2 regions of the Paenibacillus sp. VT-400 genome follow, and region 1 is predicted to be linked to the other one. Evidence: riboswitches for the same ligand, from Rfam matches in the RefSeq annotation. Region 1 holds a riboswitch; the other holds the start of a gene.
What was found. A riboswitch is a leader RNA that binds a small molecule or an ion and turns the genes downstream of it on or off. The one in region 1 is predicted to bind thiamine pyrophosphate.

Region 1 (7,799 bases):
TGAAGGTGGAAGTGATGTTCAGCAGATTGAGATTAGATCTGGTGCAATCGTACAGAATGGCTCCACAGGTGATGTCGGACCGATTGAAATAGCAGAGTCGATTCCCCATAATTCTTCGGTAGTGCTCAGTGGAAGCTTCGACTCTGTTATGGTTCATGCAGAGCAAGTTTCAGTGGAATTTGGAGGTAACTCCACCATTGGTAATCTCGAAGTGTTCCAAGATGCATTGAACACCGTGTTTAAAATTAACCATGGTGCTGTAGTGAATCGCGCTATATTAAATGCAATTGTACAATTTTCTGGAGCTGGAACGTTATCCTCGGCTCTGGTCAATGCAGAAGGCATCGATTTCAGTCAACTTAGTCAACTCCCAACTATTGAGGCAGATCCTACAGTTACTAGTGTAGTTTACGCTCCTCAAGTAACAGAGTTGTCGGCAATTGATTCGACCCGTCAGATCGTATTCACGGGGATCGCTTCCCCAGCGAAGAAAGATATCACTTCATTTGCAAGATGGGATGTTGAGAATAGCGCTATTGCCACTGTTGACTCAGGAAAGATTCAAGCTAAAAGCAACGGTACGACAGTGGTAAAAGCCAAATACGGAAACTTCGAAATCAATGTTCCAGTAACCGTTGCAGTCTATAACGAAGGAACAGTCTATCCGACACTCAAAGGGATTCAAGTTACAAATGGAAGTGCAAAGTTGAATTTTTCTGAGGGTTTGGATGTTTCTGAACTGACTGCAAATGATTTCATAGTTCGTGCCTATTTTGATGGGGCAGAACAACAATTGAATAACTTGCAGTACCGCAATGGCGAATTTACTTTTGATGCTATTGATAGCTATGGAGCTACACTGTACATCACTGTGGAGTCAGATGTTAATAAAACACATTTTGCAGGAAGCCAAAGTGGTGCAATCAAACTTACAGGATTCGGTGGTCACATCAAGGATGTAGCTGGAGCACCGGTTGCAGATTTAAGTATTTCGTTTAGAAAAGGCTTGGATAACAAAACAGGTGAAATTGTCGGTACTGTCAAAACGAATACTCAAGGAAACTACTATATCAATCTTCCCCCAGGCATCTACACAGGTGAACTTGGAGGTGGAGATACAAAATATATTACAACTTATCTCATTGGTGTCTCGGCAGTAAATGTGGAGAATAAACGTGAGAATCAAACTGCTATTGAAATACCTACACAAGATGAAACACGCTTCGTGTTAACTTGGGGTAAAGATCCAGTGGATCTGGATTCACACCTCGTAGGTCCAGCAGGTGATGAGGGAATGTTCCATACGTACTACTCTGATAAACAATATTATAATAATGGCGAACTTATGGTTGATTTGGATTTGGATGATGTAACGTCTTATGGACCTGAAACGACAACCATTCGTCATTTACTTCCTGGAACGTATACATTCTATGTTCATCATTTTTCTGGATCAAGCACAATCAAGAAATCTGGTGCAAAAATTGATGTTTTCCATGGTGCTGTAGCTACTCCAAGTGCAACGTATACTGTAGCAGATGCCAGTGGTAATGAAATATACTGGGTCGTTCTCAGAATGATCGTTTCTGAAGAGGGCGTGGTTACTTATGAAACAGTAAATGAATTTACCAATGTTGACCCACTGACTTTACTTCAACCATCGGATGAAATTAACGAAGATGAATTGGAACCTCTAGAATAAATAGAGGATTTAGATTAGTTTTAAATGTATCATGTAGAAACCCTGTCTTAAAAAGACTAAGGGTTTCTTTTTTTCGTGTCTAAATCTTTTGGAGGCTTAAATAGAGCATATCCGAAGTTGATATCGGTACATTACAAGTAGATCGATAACGTTAAGCATGCTGAAACATCAGGCTCTATGCCGGAAAATACAAACGTGATCTAATGATTATTCTAGTTACCTTCCTTATTTGGTAGGATTAGGTTGTGGGTCGGACAGAGGTGCACCTCTGACGAACTTCCAGTACAAGCCCAGGCTGTACACTACCAAAAAACGAGAGAATAAGGGAGGAATAAAGTTATGAAAAAAATGTTGACGTTGTTACTGTCCGCTGGTTTGGTTGCTTCTATATTTGGTGCAGTTCCGGCTGCGGCTGCGCCTACGGTTGTAAATTCAACTATTGTTGTTCCAAAGGGCACGACCTATGATGGTCAAGGCAAAACATTTGTAGCTAATCCTTCCACACTGGGCGACGGATCTCAAGCAGAAAATCAGAAGCCAGTCTTCCGTCTGGAGGCAGGGGCTACGCTCAAAAATGTAAATATCGGATCACCAGCTGCTGATGGTGTTCACTGTTATGGCAACTGTAATATATCGAATGTGGTCTGGCAAGACGTGGGCGAGGATGCACTGACATTGAAGTCTGCCGGAACGGTTAACATTACCGGTGGGGCAGCGTATAAGGCTTATGATAAAGTGTTCCAGATGAATGCAGCTGGAACAATTAACATCAAAAATTTCCGTGCAGATGATATTGGCAAACTGGTTCGCCAAAATGGTGGAACTTCCTTCGCAGTTAACATGACGCTGGATAACTCCAACATTTCCAATGTGAAAGATTCGATTATGCGTACAGACAGCAGTACATCACAAGGCAAAATTACGAATACCCGATATTCCAAAGTACCAACGTTGTTCAAGGGGTTTGCTTCAGGAAAAACGAGCCAGTCTGGGAACACGCAATATTAGACAGGAGATTGAATCGCCGGAGTTGGTAAAAGTTTAAGCTCCGCTTGTAATTTGAAGTTAAAATATAACGCCAAAAAGAGCGTCCCAAGGTCATTGCCACAATGCCTTTGAGGGCGCTCTTTGTAATGCAGATGTGATAATATATTTCTGCTGAGCAATGTCTTATAGAGGATGCTCAGACTATTTCTCTCCCGGAACTTCAACGATGACTTTGCCTTTCTCGGGGACAACAGAACCGGTATCAATAGAGCCCAATTTGTTCATGATCTCGTAAGAGGTTTCTTCAAGCATGCGAGAGTACTTGAATGATACGAGTGTTTGACCTGTTACGGAAGGACGAGTCCCTGCTTCAGCAACGGCTTTGTTTTTAATAAAGAACAGGTCACCGATGGTTCCGGCATTTTTGCTGATGTTAGCCTGCCATTGTAACAGTGCACTTCCATTTTTAAGGATATAATAACTGATCAGATCGTTATCCTCAACAACGAAGAAACGATCTTTTTTACCTTGCTCAAAGATGTATTCAATGGATGAATCCACCGGACCCAAAGGATTGCGAATGTCCAGACGTGCTTGTCCCAGTTCAGAGAAGCGTGGCAGATGCAGTGCGGCTTCACGCGCCACAGTCAGATCGGAACTGTTATATTCTTTTACAATCGTAGCATCGGTAGTGTAAATGTAGGCTTCCTTGGCCTTCTGGTTCCACTGCACCTTGGCACCAAAAGCTTCACCGATGGCACGGAGCGGAAGCATCGCTTTACCATTCACCAGAATCGGCGCTGAGGATAATGTCGCATTCTGACCGTTTTTCTTCATTGTTTTGCTGTTAGGTGTAAGGACATACTTATCGCTGCCTGTGCTAATGCTGATCTCTTTTGTTTTGTTATTGTAACCAAACGTATAGTTGCCGAGGAATTGAAGCTCCGTCAATGCCACGTACGTAATACCCTGCCGTATGACAACATCATATTGAGCTTGAACATTGTTAATATAAGTTGTCGGTTTAGGTTTAGTTGTTGCGGCTTCCGCCACAGTGGATGAGAGTAAGGCAGGTGCCGTGCCTGCGGTGAGTATCGAAGCGGCAAGGACCATTTTCCATGTTTTAAGCTGCCAAACAGAATTGTAATCTTTCATCACTATCAATCTCCCTTCTAATGTTTAAGACGGACTACATAACCTAAATGTTTCATATTATGGAAAGTGAACCATCAGATACGTTCCCCTGTTACCCCAGATGAAGCATGATGATTTTTCTAGGGATTGCCACAAATACCCATCTGATGTACATTAGAAGCAATGAAATAAGTGAACCGGGAGCTCAATGAAGTTGGGCTGAGAGAGTGGCCTTGTGCTGCTGACCGTACATCTGATCTGGGTAATGCCAGCGTAGAGAACATGGATTTGCGATATGTAAGGGTGAATTGTGGGAATGAACGTGGATGAACAACAGACCTCTTTGAACTGTGGTGGTGTATCTGCCAGGGCGGAGGGGTGCTGGTTAATATTCCGTATTTTCGACATCCATCCAATACATCATTGTGAAGATTGTCCACTGTGCGTGAGGCCTGCCCGGAACCGGGGAGGCTTTTTCGTTTATTTTTACAACCCCCACAGGGAACAAAGGAAGGACGTAGAGAACATGGCAACAACAGCAGGCAACAAGCGATTGAAACTAACGGATATTCTGGTAACCATCGTGATCGCAGTAGTGTTTGGGGTGATTTACAAGATATGGGGACCTACATATGACTTGATGAAACCATTTGGCGTTCATGCGGAGCAGATGATCTACGGCATGTGGTTTATGGCGGGCACGTTTGCTTTTGTTATCATTCGTAAACCAGGTGTGGCTATTCTTGCCGAAGTTGCGGCTTCAACGGTAAGTGCTTTTCTGGGTAGTGAATGGGGCATGTCCACACTTGTATACGGTCTGTTGCAAGGATTGGGAGCCGAGATATTCTTCGCCGCATTTTTGTATCGTAAAACCAATCTGTTTGTCACCTGTCTTGCAGCCATAGGAGCTGCAGCGGCTTCGCTTTTGCTGGATTATCAGTACGGGTATATTGATTCACTCTCGGCGTGGAATTATACGCTATTTATCGGATTCCGCTTCATTGGAAGTATTCTGATTGCTGGAGTGTTTGCTTATTATCTTGCCAAAGCATTGGAACTAACCGGTGTAACGCGTTCACTCAGACCGGTATCCAAACAAGATTATGAGGCACTGGATTAGATGAACGGGGAAGGGAATTCGCAAGCGGTAAGTGTCACCAATCTAAGATGCAAGTTCCCAGGAGAGAAAGCCTTGGTATTTCAAGGCTTGTCTCTTTCTGTGCGTCAAGGAGAGAAAGTGCTGTTGCTTGGCCCGAGTGGCTCCGGTAAATCGACGTTATTGCAAATTTTGAGCGGTTTAATTCCACGTTCGGTTGAGATTCCGATGAAATGTGATGATATTCAGGTTCCCGCCAAAGCAGGAGTGGTCTTTCAAGATCCGGATACCCAGTTCTGTATGTCCTTTACGGATGAAGAGATCGCATTTGTTCTGGAAAACCGAAATATTCCGCGTGAAGAGATGCCTGCTCTGATTGAATATTATCTGAAACAAGTGGGGTTATCCTTTGAACAGAATCGTGTATTGATCCAGTCCATGTCTCAGGGGATGAAGCAGCGTCTTGCGATTGCTTCGATGCTTGCCATGGACCCGGAGGTATTTTTTTTGGATGAACCCACTGCACTGCTGGATGATGAGGGGACTTCCCAGGTATGGGATACCGTCAAACGGATCGCCAGTGACAAAACGATAATCATCGTTGAACACAAAATAAACAAGATTGTGGATATGGTCGACCGCATCATTGTGTTATCACCTGAAGGAAAGATTGTGGCGGATGGGCCAGCACAGCAGGTATTTACAGATGAACGGGGCAAGCTGAAGGCTTATGGAATCTGGTATCCGGGTGTGTGGGATGAGCACGAGCAGGCAGCTAAGGAAGAAGAGGGAAGTACTTCTGGAGAGCTTCAAGTGTGTGTGGACCACGGCATCTCAAGTTTGGAAGCACAGCAATTTTCTGGCTTATCCGATACACCGGGTATATCCCTCATCTCTCACGTCTCATCCTTATCACCTGTATCACCCGGCTATCAGCCTGCACTGGACTTGCAGCAGTTCACCGGATGGCGTGGGAAAACACCCTTCATTCAGGTAGAACAGGCCAAAGTATGGCATGGGGATTGGATTGGTATTGTCGGAACTAATGGAGCTGGCAAGAGTTCATTGTTGTTATCTCTGATGAATATCCTGAAAACAACAGGTCATTATGAGGTGGAAGGTCAGCCTTCTGGCAAAACGGAGCAGCTTGCAGATCGAATTGCGTTTGTATTTCAGAACCCGGAGTTTCAATTTGTGACCAACACGGTCGCGGAAGAAGTGGAATTCTCATTGCTGGGGGGCAGGCATACAACGGAAGAAAGACTTGTCAGGACTGATCATATGTTGAATCAATTTGGACTAATCGACCTGTCCGAGCGTCATCCCTACCAATTATCGATGGGGCAGAAACGACGCTTAAGCGTTGCCTCTGCACTGGTGAGAGAGCAGCGAATACTGCTGTTGGATGAACCTACTTTTGGACAGGATGCCCGCAATACGTTTGCCATGTTAGCACAACTGGAGCAATTGCGGAGAGAGGGAACAGCTATTGTTATGGTTACCCATGATCGTGAAATTGTAAAAAGATATTGCACCCGAATCTGGACGGTAGATGAGGGGAGGTTAACTGATGCAACTGTCGTTTCCTCACCGTGAAACCTGGCTTCATAACGTCAACCCGGGATTAAAGATGATCATTCTGACGATGATGTTTGTCATCGTTATCCTCATTCACAATCTGAATGTAATGGCCAACGTTGCGTTGGCGATGATGCTGTTACTGTGCTGGACAGGTCATCCGTGGTACAGATTGATGCTGTACGCATCACCATTCATTCTGGTGTTTATCTCCACGTCTACAGGCATGATGATGTTTGGTAAGGGCGAGACCACATGGTATAAGTGGGGATTGATCCACATAACCGAAGAGAGTTTCTATCGAGGTCTACACTTGGGTTTTCGCTCGTTGAGCATGGCAGCGGCTGGCTTGCTGTTTGGACTGACAACGAAGCCGGTAAGGCTGTTTTATTCCCTGATGCAGCAGTGGAAGCTTCCCGCAAAATATGCCTATAGCTTTCTGGCCGCGATGCGCATGATCCCGATTTTGCTGGATGAATTCCAGACGCTCCGTTATGCGATTCGTATACGTGGAACAAGGCAGCGGGGTTCTCGCTGGAACGTGTATGGTACGCTCAAGCGTTACGCTATTCCGCTGCTGGCACAGAGTATTCGCCGTGCACAGCGAATGGCGGTAGCGATGGAAGCGAAAGGGTTCACAGATGGCGCGAGCCGCACGTATTACATTCAGATTGGCTATTCGCGAGCTGATCTGTGGTTTGTATTTTATTATATCCTCACCTTAACAGCTGCTTATTACATCGGGGTTACCTTTCCTTATCATGCTGCGATGGTGGACGTAAGGTAATATTGGGAGATAGATAGAAATATATTGAGGTAAACGGTAACTTTTTCCTTTTTTCTGCGTCTCTATTGGAAATAACTTCTAATGAATGGGGATGAACGAGAGTGAAGACGGGTCCTGACTGGCAGAGAACGGGGTACAAATGGATTACCATGACTGGATTATCAGCTGTGCTGTTGACGGGCTGGATGCTGCTGGATTCCAAAATGGTCGCCCTTGAAGGACAAGCTTCGGCTACAACGCCACAAGCATTGGGGGCAAGTTCCCAAGTCTTAACTGCAAAGTTAGCTTACAAACAAGGAGACACCGTTACGCTTATTAATGACATCCCTCTGTTCAAAAACAGAAGGGACGGCAGTGTGGCTGCTGACCAGATGGGGATTGAATACTATACAACAAAAGACGAAAAGTATACGTTGGCCTCGGTTCGAGGTGAGTGGGTGCAACTTAAGTCAACCGAGCATGGAGACTTTTGGCTGCCAAGTTGGTATGCCCTGAAGGAGAGCAGAAGCATGACG
Region 2 (7,799 bases), on a different contig from region 1:
ATTGAAGAGACGCTTGCTCCTTATGAAGTTGAATTGGTCCATTACGTCGATCCAGGTCTGGATCGTCTTAAACATGACGCTGACTTTTCCGAGGTCATCATTCACGAGAAAGTAGCCCAGACGCTCCAATGGATCGCTGAGTGTCATGCCGATGCTATTCTGGTTACGTGTACCCTGTTTGCGACAGTACTGGAGCAGGAAGCCACACAGGTCCCTGTGCCTGTGATCGGCATAGATGATCCGTTATTGCAGGAGATGCGGCGAGTACCAGGAGATTACATAATAGCATTCACCAACCCGGCAACTATTGAAGGAACGATGGCACGGGTGAATCAGGCATTACAGCAAGAGGATGAGAATGGGCAACTACACGTTGCCAAGACATATCAGACGGAAGCGTTGTGCATCCCTGGGACATTTGAGTTGATTATGCGTGGAGATCAGCAAGGGTATCTCGAAGCGGTACGAGAAGGCTTACAGCAGATTGCTGAGCAGTATCCGGGTAAAACGGTAGTGGCAGCCCAACTATCTATGGCTCCCGCTGCTGCACAGGTTACAATAGATCGCGGTATTCCAATCCATAGCCCTCTGGCATTGCTTGCAACGTATTTGGAGAAGAATTTGGGACTGGCTCGAGAGTAGATGTATCAAACAATTAATTGATACAAATTGGATGTGCTCCTGTGATCTTGTTAAGAGTTAGTAGCGTAAATATAATTATGTTTAATTTATTATTTACATAAATACATATTAATCCTAATTTTTTAAAATAATAATTAAATATACATAATTTAGGTGTACAAACCTAGGGTTATATGATAAATTTAGATTGTTATAATTTAACAAATTACTCAGAGGGTGAGGTTTTACATTGAAATTATTGCGTTTATCGAAGTTACTGTTGGTTTGCTGTCTATGCCTATTACTTATTCCTACCAGTGCTTTCGCTTCTGCAGAGAATAAAACTGTGAAATTGGATATAACTTTATTAAAGCAGGGTATTCCTTATGAAGTAATAGAATCCTGGAGCCCTGAGTTTAAGAAAAGTCTTTCGAAAGAAGATGGATCAATTGAAGTAGTGGCTCATGAAAAAGCCTCAGCACCTGAATTCAACGGAGAGGTTGGACCACTCGGAAATATCAAGGATGATCAATTTGACTATTATATAACCGTAGTTCGAACTGATAACGTTGATAATCGTGAAAGATTTATGGTTGCATTAACGGGCAAATGGAAATCAATGCCTGTATGGCGTTTATCCGATGCCTATGGCGCTTCTTTCGATAAAAATATTTGGAGAGCCGTCCCAGGTTCTGCATATTATGAAGATAAAGTAAAGTACAGTGGGAACTCTACTTTTACAACTTTAGGAAGTGGACGTAATTTTTCATATACTGGTGAGAGTGGTGTTGGATTCAATGCTGATCTCAAAGGGGGCATTATTATAACAGAACAGGTTGCCGCTGCTGTCTTTACAATAGAACATAAAAAGCAAGGAAATCAAAGTGGTCTCTCCCAGATACAATCCAATTATTATCACATTAAAGGTTCGGGTAGTGTTGGATTATCTTTTGGAGCTTTGAGCGTTAGTTTTTCGGGCTCAGCCAATAATGATTCGAGAGGAACACTAAAAGATTTCTACTATTAATTTACTCTGAGTATTAAGAACATTATATCTTATTAGATAAATTTGAATTAATTGTTCACACTCTTAAGATATGTTAAGCACAGTTCCATTTATTGTAGAGGAGTGAATGCTAGTGCGTTACTTATACATTCTAATTTTGTTTATTATAGGCTTGGCCTGTTCTGCGTTTATCTACGGTGGAAGTCTTAAATTAGCGGACGGCATACTGTTTGTCATTGCAGGTATTCTGTTTCGAATTTGGAGTAAAATGAAGTAAACTATAGTATAGATATCTGTGAAAGACGGCCAATATTTAGTTAAATCCAATAGAGCTAATCTGAAGGATACAAACAAAAAAAACAGTTCATCACTCATTGTATGTGATGAACTGTTTTTTTTGGCTACACTATCAATCTCCACTCACCTACCGCATCCGGTACTCCTCAGCCTTCGCCTGCATCCCGGCAGCTACAGCCTCATTCTCGGACAATCCTTTATCAGCGGCAAAGGCACGAATGTCCTGCGTGATGCGCATGCTACAGAACTTTGGTCCACACATGGAGCAGAAATGAGCTTCTTTGGCTCCTTCTGCTGGCAGCGTCTCATCATGGTAGGACAGCGCACGTTCCGGGTCCAGTGACAGGTTAAACTGGTCACGCCAGCGGAATTCGAAGCGCGCTTTGGACAATGCATCATCGCGGCGCTGGGCACGTGGATGGCCTTTTGCCAGATCGGCGGCATGAGCTGCGATCTTGTAGGCGATAACCCCTTCCCGCACATCATCCTTGTTGGGCAGGCCCAAATGTTCTTTTGGCGTAACATAACAGAGCATGGACGTGCCGAACCAACCAATCATGGCCGCACCAATGGCGGAGGTGATGTGATCGTAACCCGGGGCAATGTCGGTCGTCAGCGGCCCCAACGTATAGAACGGTGCCTCTTTACAGATCTCCATCTGCAAGTCCACATTCTCCTTGATCTTATGCATCGGCACATGCCCAGGACCTTCGATCATCACCTGCACATCGTGCTTCCACGCAATCTGCGTCAGTTCCCCGAGCGTAGCCAGTTCCGCCATCTGAGCCTCGTCATTGGCATCATAGATACTACCTGGACGGAGTCCATCTCCCAGCGAAAACGCTACATCATACCTTTTCATAATCTCACAGATTTCTTCAAAATGGGTGTACAAAAAATTCTCCTGATGATGCGCCAGACACCATGCTGCCATAATGGACCCGCCCCGGGACACAATGCCTGTCATCCGCTTGGCCGTCATGGGGATATAACGCAGCAGTACACCTGCATGAATCGTAAAGTAGTCCACGCCCTGCTCTGCCTGCTCAATGAGTGTGTCACGGTACAACTCCCAGGTCAGCGCTTCCGCTTCGCCATTCACCTTCTCCAGCGCCTGATACAGCGGCACCGTACCAATCGGCACAGGTGAATTACGGATGATCCATTCCCGGGTGGTATGAATGTTTTTTCCTGTGGACAGATCCATCACCGTATCCGATCCCCAGCGTACCGCCCAAGTCATCTTCTCCACCTCTTCCTCGATGGAAGAAGATACAGCAGAGTTGCCAATGTTGGCATTGATCTTCACGTGAAAATGACGACCGATCAACATCGGCTCACTCTCCGGGTGATTGATGTTGGATGGCAGAATGGCCCGTCCACTCGCCAGCTCCTGCCGTACAAATTCCGGTTCCACGCCCTCACGAATGGCGGCAAACTCCATCTCTGCCGTAATGACTCCTTGCCTCGCGTAGTGCATCTGGGTCACACAGCGTCCTGGCTGTGCCCGCAGCGGTTTGCCTCGTAATCCGGGGTACTCTTCAGCGCCAGCTCTCTTCCCTCCGGGCTTCAGTCCGTTATCCTCCGGTTTAACCGTACGACCCTGATAAGCTTCAACATCGCCACGCTCTGTGATCCAGCGGGTGCGCAGGGCTGGCAAACCTGCGCGGATATCCGCATGAAATGCGGGATCGGTCATGGGGCCGCTCGTATCGTAGACACGCAGCGGTTCGTTATGCTCCACCCCTTGGGGAGTATTCGTGTCATGAAGGGCTATCTCACGCTCCGGTACAGCAATGTCCGGCCGTGAGCCCTGAATGTAGACTTTGCGGCTACCGGGAAAGGGCTGAACCCGTCCGGCCGCTCCTGTTTCTTTTTCCACCTGCTGATCGTTATGTCCCTGTTCCGTCGCTTGTTGTCCCGTTTGATTTCCTGTACTCATGTTCGCTTGTCTCCTCCTCAGTGTTCGTCGCTTGTTTGGTTGGTTTCGTCATTAGCTCACTTACGTACCTGTCCCAAATCATGCGCAATGCAGAGAAGAAAGAGCGATCCTACACCAGACCAGGGAAGACACTTTTCATGTACAGTTAACAACAGACGGAGGCTGCCACAGATCTTGGATGATCTATGGTGCATTCTCTATTCATCCAAGCCCACTGTTGCAGGTTATTGAAAAAGAAGCCCATAGAGTCCGCGCTATATCGCCCGTTCCCTGTATATAAAAAAGCCGGTCCCCGAAGGAACCGACTTTTATGTCCATCACCAATAATGCACCTTCATGCAACTCCTTAACGGAGCCCTACAAGGGTCACATCATGTGGTGGTTGTGGTCATATCGCCGATTACTTCCCTACGCTGGTATGATCCAGATCAGGTGCAAAGGGTCCGGAATCTCATGCGATTCCGTCTCAGTCCGGACAATTCGGACTCCCCCAGTAACGTTAACAAGTTGCGGCTTACATAAGCCGCTGTTCATATTCAATGAAGCTGGCCCCGTTGGGCCGTCCATTACAGAGTAGCGCAACCGGAACATAAAAACAACCTTTATATTCCAGAACACCAACCCAATTGGAGAAAAATCTTAACTCAACATCAGGATAACATGAGCCCCATTTGCGTAGCAGCATCCTTCAACACCGGTGCATACTCATGCAATGTCTCCTGCGAGAGTCGACTGACAGGTCCTGAGACCGAGAGCGCAGCTGCAATATTGCCTCTGCGATCCATAATCGGTACAGATACCGCGGCAGCTCCCGGCTCACGTTCCTCGTAACTTGTGGCATATCCGTTATCCCGGATATCTCCCATCTGCGCTAAATACACCGCTGGATCAATAAACACCGGCCATTCCGGCCCGTTCATCAGTTCTTCACGATCCTCGTCCGTGGCAAACGCCATCAGGACTTTGCTGGAAGCCCCCACAGACAGCGGGAGTCTAACACCAACGGGAGCAACTCGGCGGATCGCCTGATCACTTTGCACCGCCTGAATACGAATCCGTTCACTCCCATCACGCAGGTACAGACTCACGGTCTCCCCCAATCGATCTCTCAGTCGCTCCATCGCAGGCAACAGCAGAATAGCGGGATCATCACTGCGGGACATATGAGCTGACAGCTCCCAGATTCGGATGCCAAGTCGGTACTTCTCTGTTGCTGCATCGCGGATCACGAACCCTCGATCCTCCAGCGTAGCCATCAAGCGGTGCACTGTACTTTTGTGCAGGCCAATCTGGCTGGCAATTTCGGTGAGTCCCAGATCACTGCGTGTGGTAAAACATAATAATATATCCAGCGCCCGTTCCACAGCCCGGACGGTTAACTTGCGATCTTCCATGGCATAATGCCCTCCTCATGTTTCATCACATGAAACTTGGTTACATAAATTATATGAGAAACGGTCTCATCTGTAAACCAAAAAGAGCCAAATTCAAAATAGGCCAACGTGTAAATTTTTCCTTTTTATAAGACTTAATCCCCTGTAATTTACACACTAAGGTAATGTTACCCATATATCTTAAGAACTATATAACAATTGCGTAACAAATGCCCTCAATCAATTGACTTTGACTATATTGGAACATACGATAAAGATATATTACATTAAGATATCGCTCTGAAGCAGGCTCTGAAATCGACGCAATTCTCTTTTCATGTCGTTGTTATCTTCAACTGAACTTCAAAGGAGGGGCATTCATGTATCAATCATCCCAGAGCGAAGCCCCGCTGCAAACAAAAGTGTCCGATCTGCCCTCTTCCCTATCACCGAGGCTGATTCGGTTCAAACATATTATCGTAGCGTTGCTGCTCTCCGTTGTATTTTTTCTACTGTTTTGTTTTATTGCACTGCATGGTTATATCGCATGGGTATTATCCAATCCAACGGTAGCGCCTGTCTTCTCCAATCCGATGCAAGCCAAGAACATGAAGTATGAAGACATCACGTTCCCGGCAGCAGATGGCAGCCGCACGATGCAGGGATGGTATATTCCTGCTGACAATGCTGCAAGCAAAACGATTATTTTCAGTCACGGCTATGGTGCTAATCGTGAAGAAACATGGGTACCCATGTATGACCTGGCACACTATGCCCATCAACTTGGGTTCAACGTGGTGATGTTCGATTATGGCTTCGCCTCCCAGGTGAACAAAGCTGTGGCCACAGGTGGCAAAGCTGAGTCACAGCAATTGCTGGGTGCCATCCAGTTCGCCAAGCAACGCGGTGCACAGGAACTGGTTGTCTGGGGCTTCTCGATGGGTGCCGGTACAGCATTACAAACCGGACTTATTACGAAGGAAGTGGATGCAATGATTCTGGACAGTGCGTTCCTGCTGGAGCCAGATACGCTGTACCACAACATTCACAACCAGATCGATCTGCCACGTCAGCCTACACTGGAGATCATGAAACTGTTGTTCCCTGTTCTGAATGGTACCGGATTACAACAGATTCCATACCAGGAAGTGAAAAAGGAAGATTATCCGTTCCCGATTTTCTTCATCCATGGTACAGAGGACGAGAAGGCGCCTTATCCAATTGCGGAGCAACTCGCCGCCAACCAGACCAATCCGTACTCCGATGTATGGATTGTCCAGGATGCGCATCATGAGTTGATCTTCCGGGAGCATCCAAAGGAATATCTGCGCCGTGTCTCAACTTTTCTGAGTCATGTAACGAAGACAAGCAGTGACGATGTGCAGAACACGAATAATGGAGAATAACCAAATTTCAATCATCCGATTTTTTTCAGAGCCCTTAGGGGCTCTTTTTTTGCACTCATAGGACAACAAGCTCGCGGAATATACTCTTGGGACGCATGAACAGACGGTCTGCATGCAATGAATTTCATCTGAAGGAGGTTCAATATAGATGAACTGGTATGGATATGGTCACCTGCTGCCTCTGCGGACATTGGAGGAAATCCGTTTCTGGAAAGAGCAGGAGAAAGAACATACACTCGTCATTCGTGCCCTGGTTCCTGATCTGGAGCCCCCGTACGTCAAGCTACTGGAGGAATGGGAGGTTACCTTTGCAAACAGTGAGCGAGTAGCCAATCAGCTTTTAAAACAACTATTGCCCGCAACCCATCCACCTGCTCCCTACATGGTTCGTTGTATCGAGCAACTTGTGTTGGCAGCTCGGCAGCAATCGAGAGAGTTCATCAAACAGCTGTATGTTCTTCTGGAGCAAAGTGCTGCTGTGCAAGCTGTTCCGCTTGCCAAAGTACTCATTCTGCACTTTATCCGCGAGTCGGAGTATTTTCTGGGCGTATTGGATACGCTTGGCCAACCTGGCATCTTACGCGAAACGGATTCGGAGCCATCACTTTTTCTGGAAAATGCGTTGCATACGTCAGAGTCAGGAAGCATCCATCGCCAAGCTTCAGAAGCTCCAACTTCTCCAGAGGGAAATGTAAATGCACCTGCCGCTTCAGCTCAGATTCAATCCGCAACCATTCAACCGCCTTCTACGGGAACAACACAAGCCACACCCAGCTCTACAGCACCTCCCGTAAAAGAGAAGCCGGTTCCCATTGGAGGACACATACTGCCGCCTCTCCCCTATGCGTACAATGCGCTGGAGCCACATATTGATGAGCTGACGATGCGTATCCATCATGACAAACACCATCAATCTTATGTGGACGGACTAAATGTAGCAGAGAAAAAGCTGGCGGAATCGCGAAAAAAGAATAACTTTGAACTCATCAAACATTGGGAACGTGAACTTGCCTTCAACGGGGCAGGCCACTACCTGCATACGATCTTCTGGACAATTATGAATCCTGCTGGTGGCGGCAAACCTTCCGGTATGCTGGCAGAGCAGATCAAGCGGGATTTCGGAAGTTATGAAGCGTTTAAGAATCAATTCACAG

Region 2: it holds a riboswitch for thiamine pyrophosphate, as region 1 does, so the genes downstream of both, thiC (phosphomethylpyrimidine synthase ThiC) here and EL84_RS10835 (ECF transporter S component) in region 1, are expected to answer to the same signal.

What each region holds. Positions count from the first base shown of each region.
Region 1 covers NZ_LELF01000067.1:12,186-19,984, forward strand. The annotation lists gene EL84_RS10820 (S-layer homology domain-containing protein) at 1-1,702, shown strand, start outside; gene EL84_RS10825 (pectate lyase) at 2,042-2,710, shown strand; gene EL84_RS10830 (copper amine oxidase N-terminal domain-containing protein) at 2,891-3,844, opposite strand; TPP riboswitch at 4,010-4,120, shown strand; gene EL84_RS10835 (ECF transporter S component) at 4,350-4,943, shown strand; gene EL84_RS10840 (ABC transporter ATP-binding protein) at 4,944-6,515, shown strand; gene EL84_RS10845 (energy-coupling factor transporter transmembrane component T family protein) at 6,490-7,284, shown strand; gene EL84_RS10850 (PQQ-binding-like beta-propeller repeat protein) at 7,386-7,799, shown strand, end outside.
Region 2 covers NZ_LELF01000062.1:51,818-59,616, reverse strand. The annotation lists gene EL84_RS08745 (hypothetical protein) at 1-642, shown strand, start outside; gene EL84_RS32505 (hypothetical protein) at 872-1,648, shown strand; gene thiC (phosphomethylpyrimidine synthase ThiC) at 2,052-3,866, opposite strand; TPP riboswitch at 4,255-4,368, opposite strand; gene EL84_RS08730 (IclR family transcriptional regulator) at 4,517-5,260, opposite strand; gene EL84_RS08725 (alpha/beta hydrolase) at 5,620-6,645, shown strand; gene EL84_RS08720 (Fe-Mn family superoxide dismutase) at 6,794-7,799, shown strand, end outside.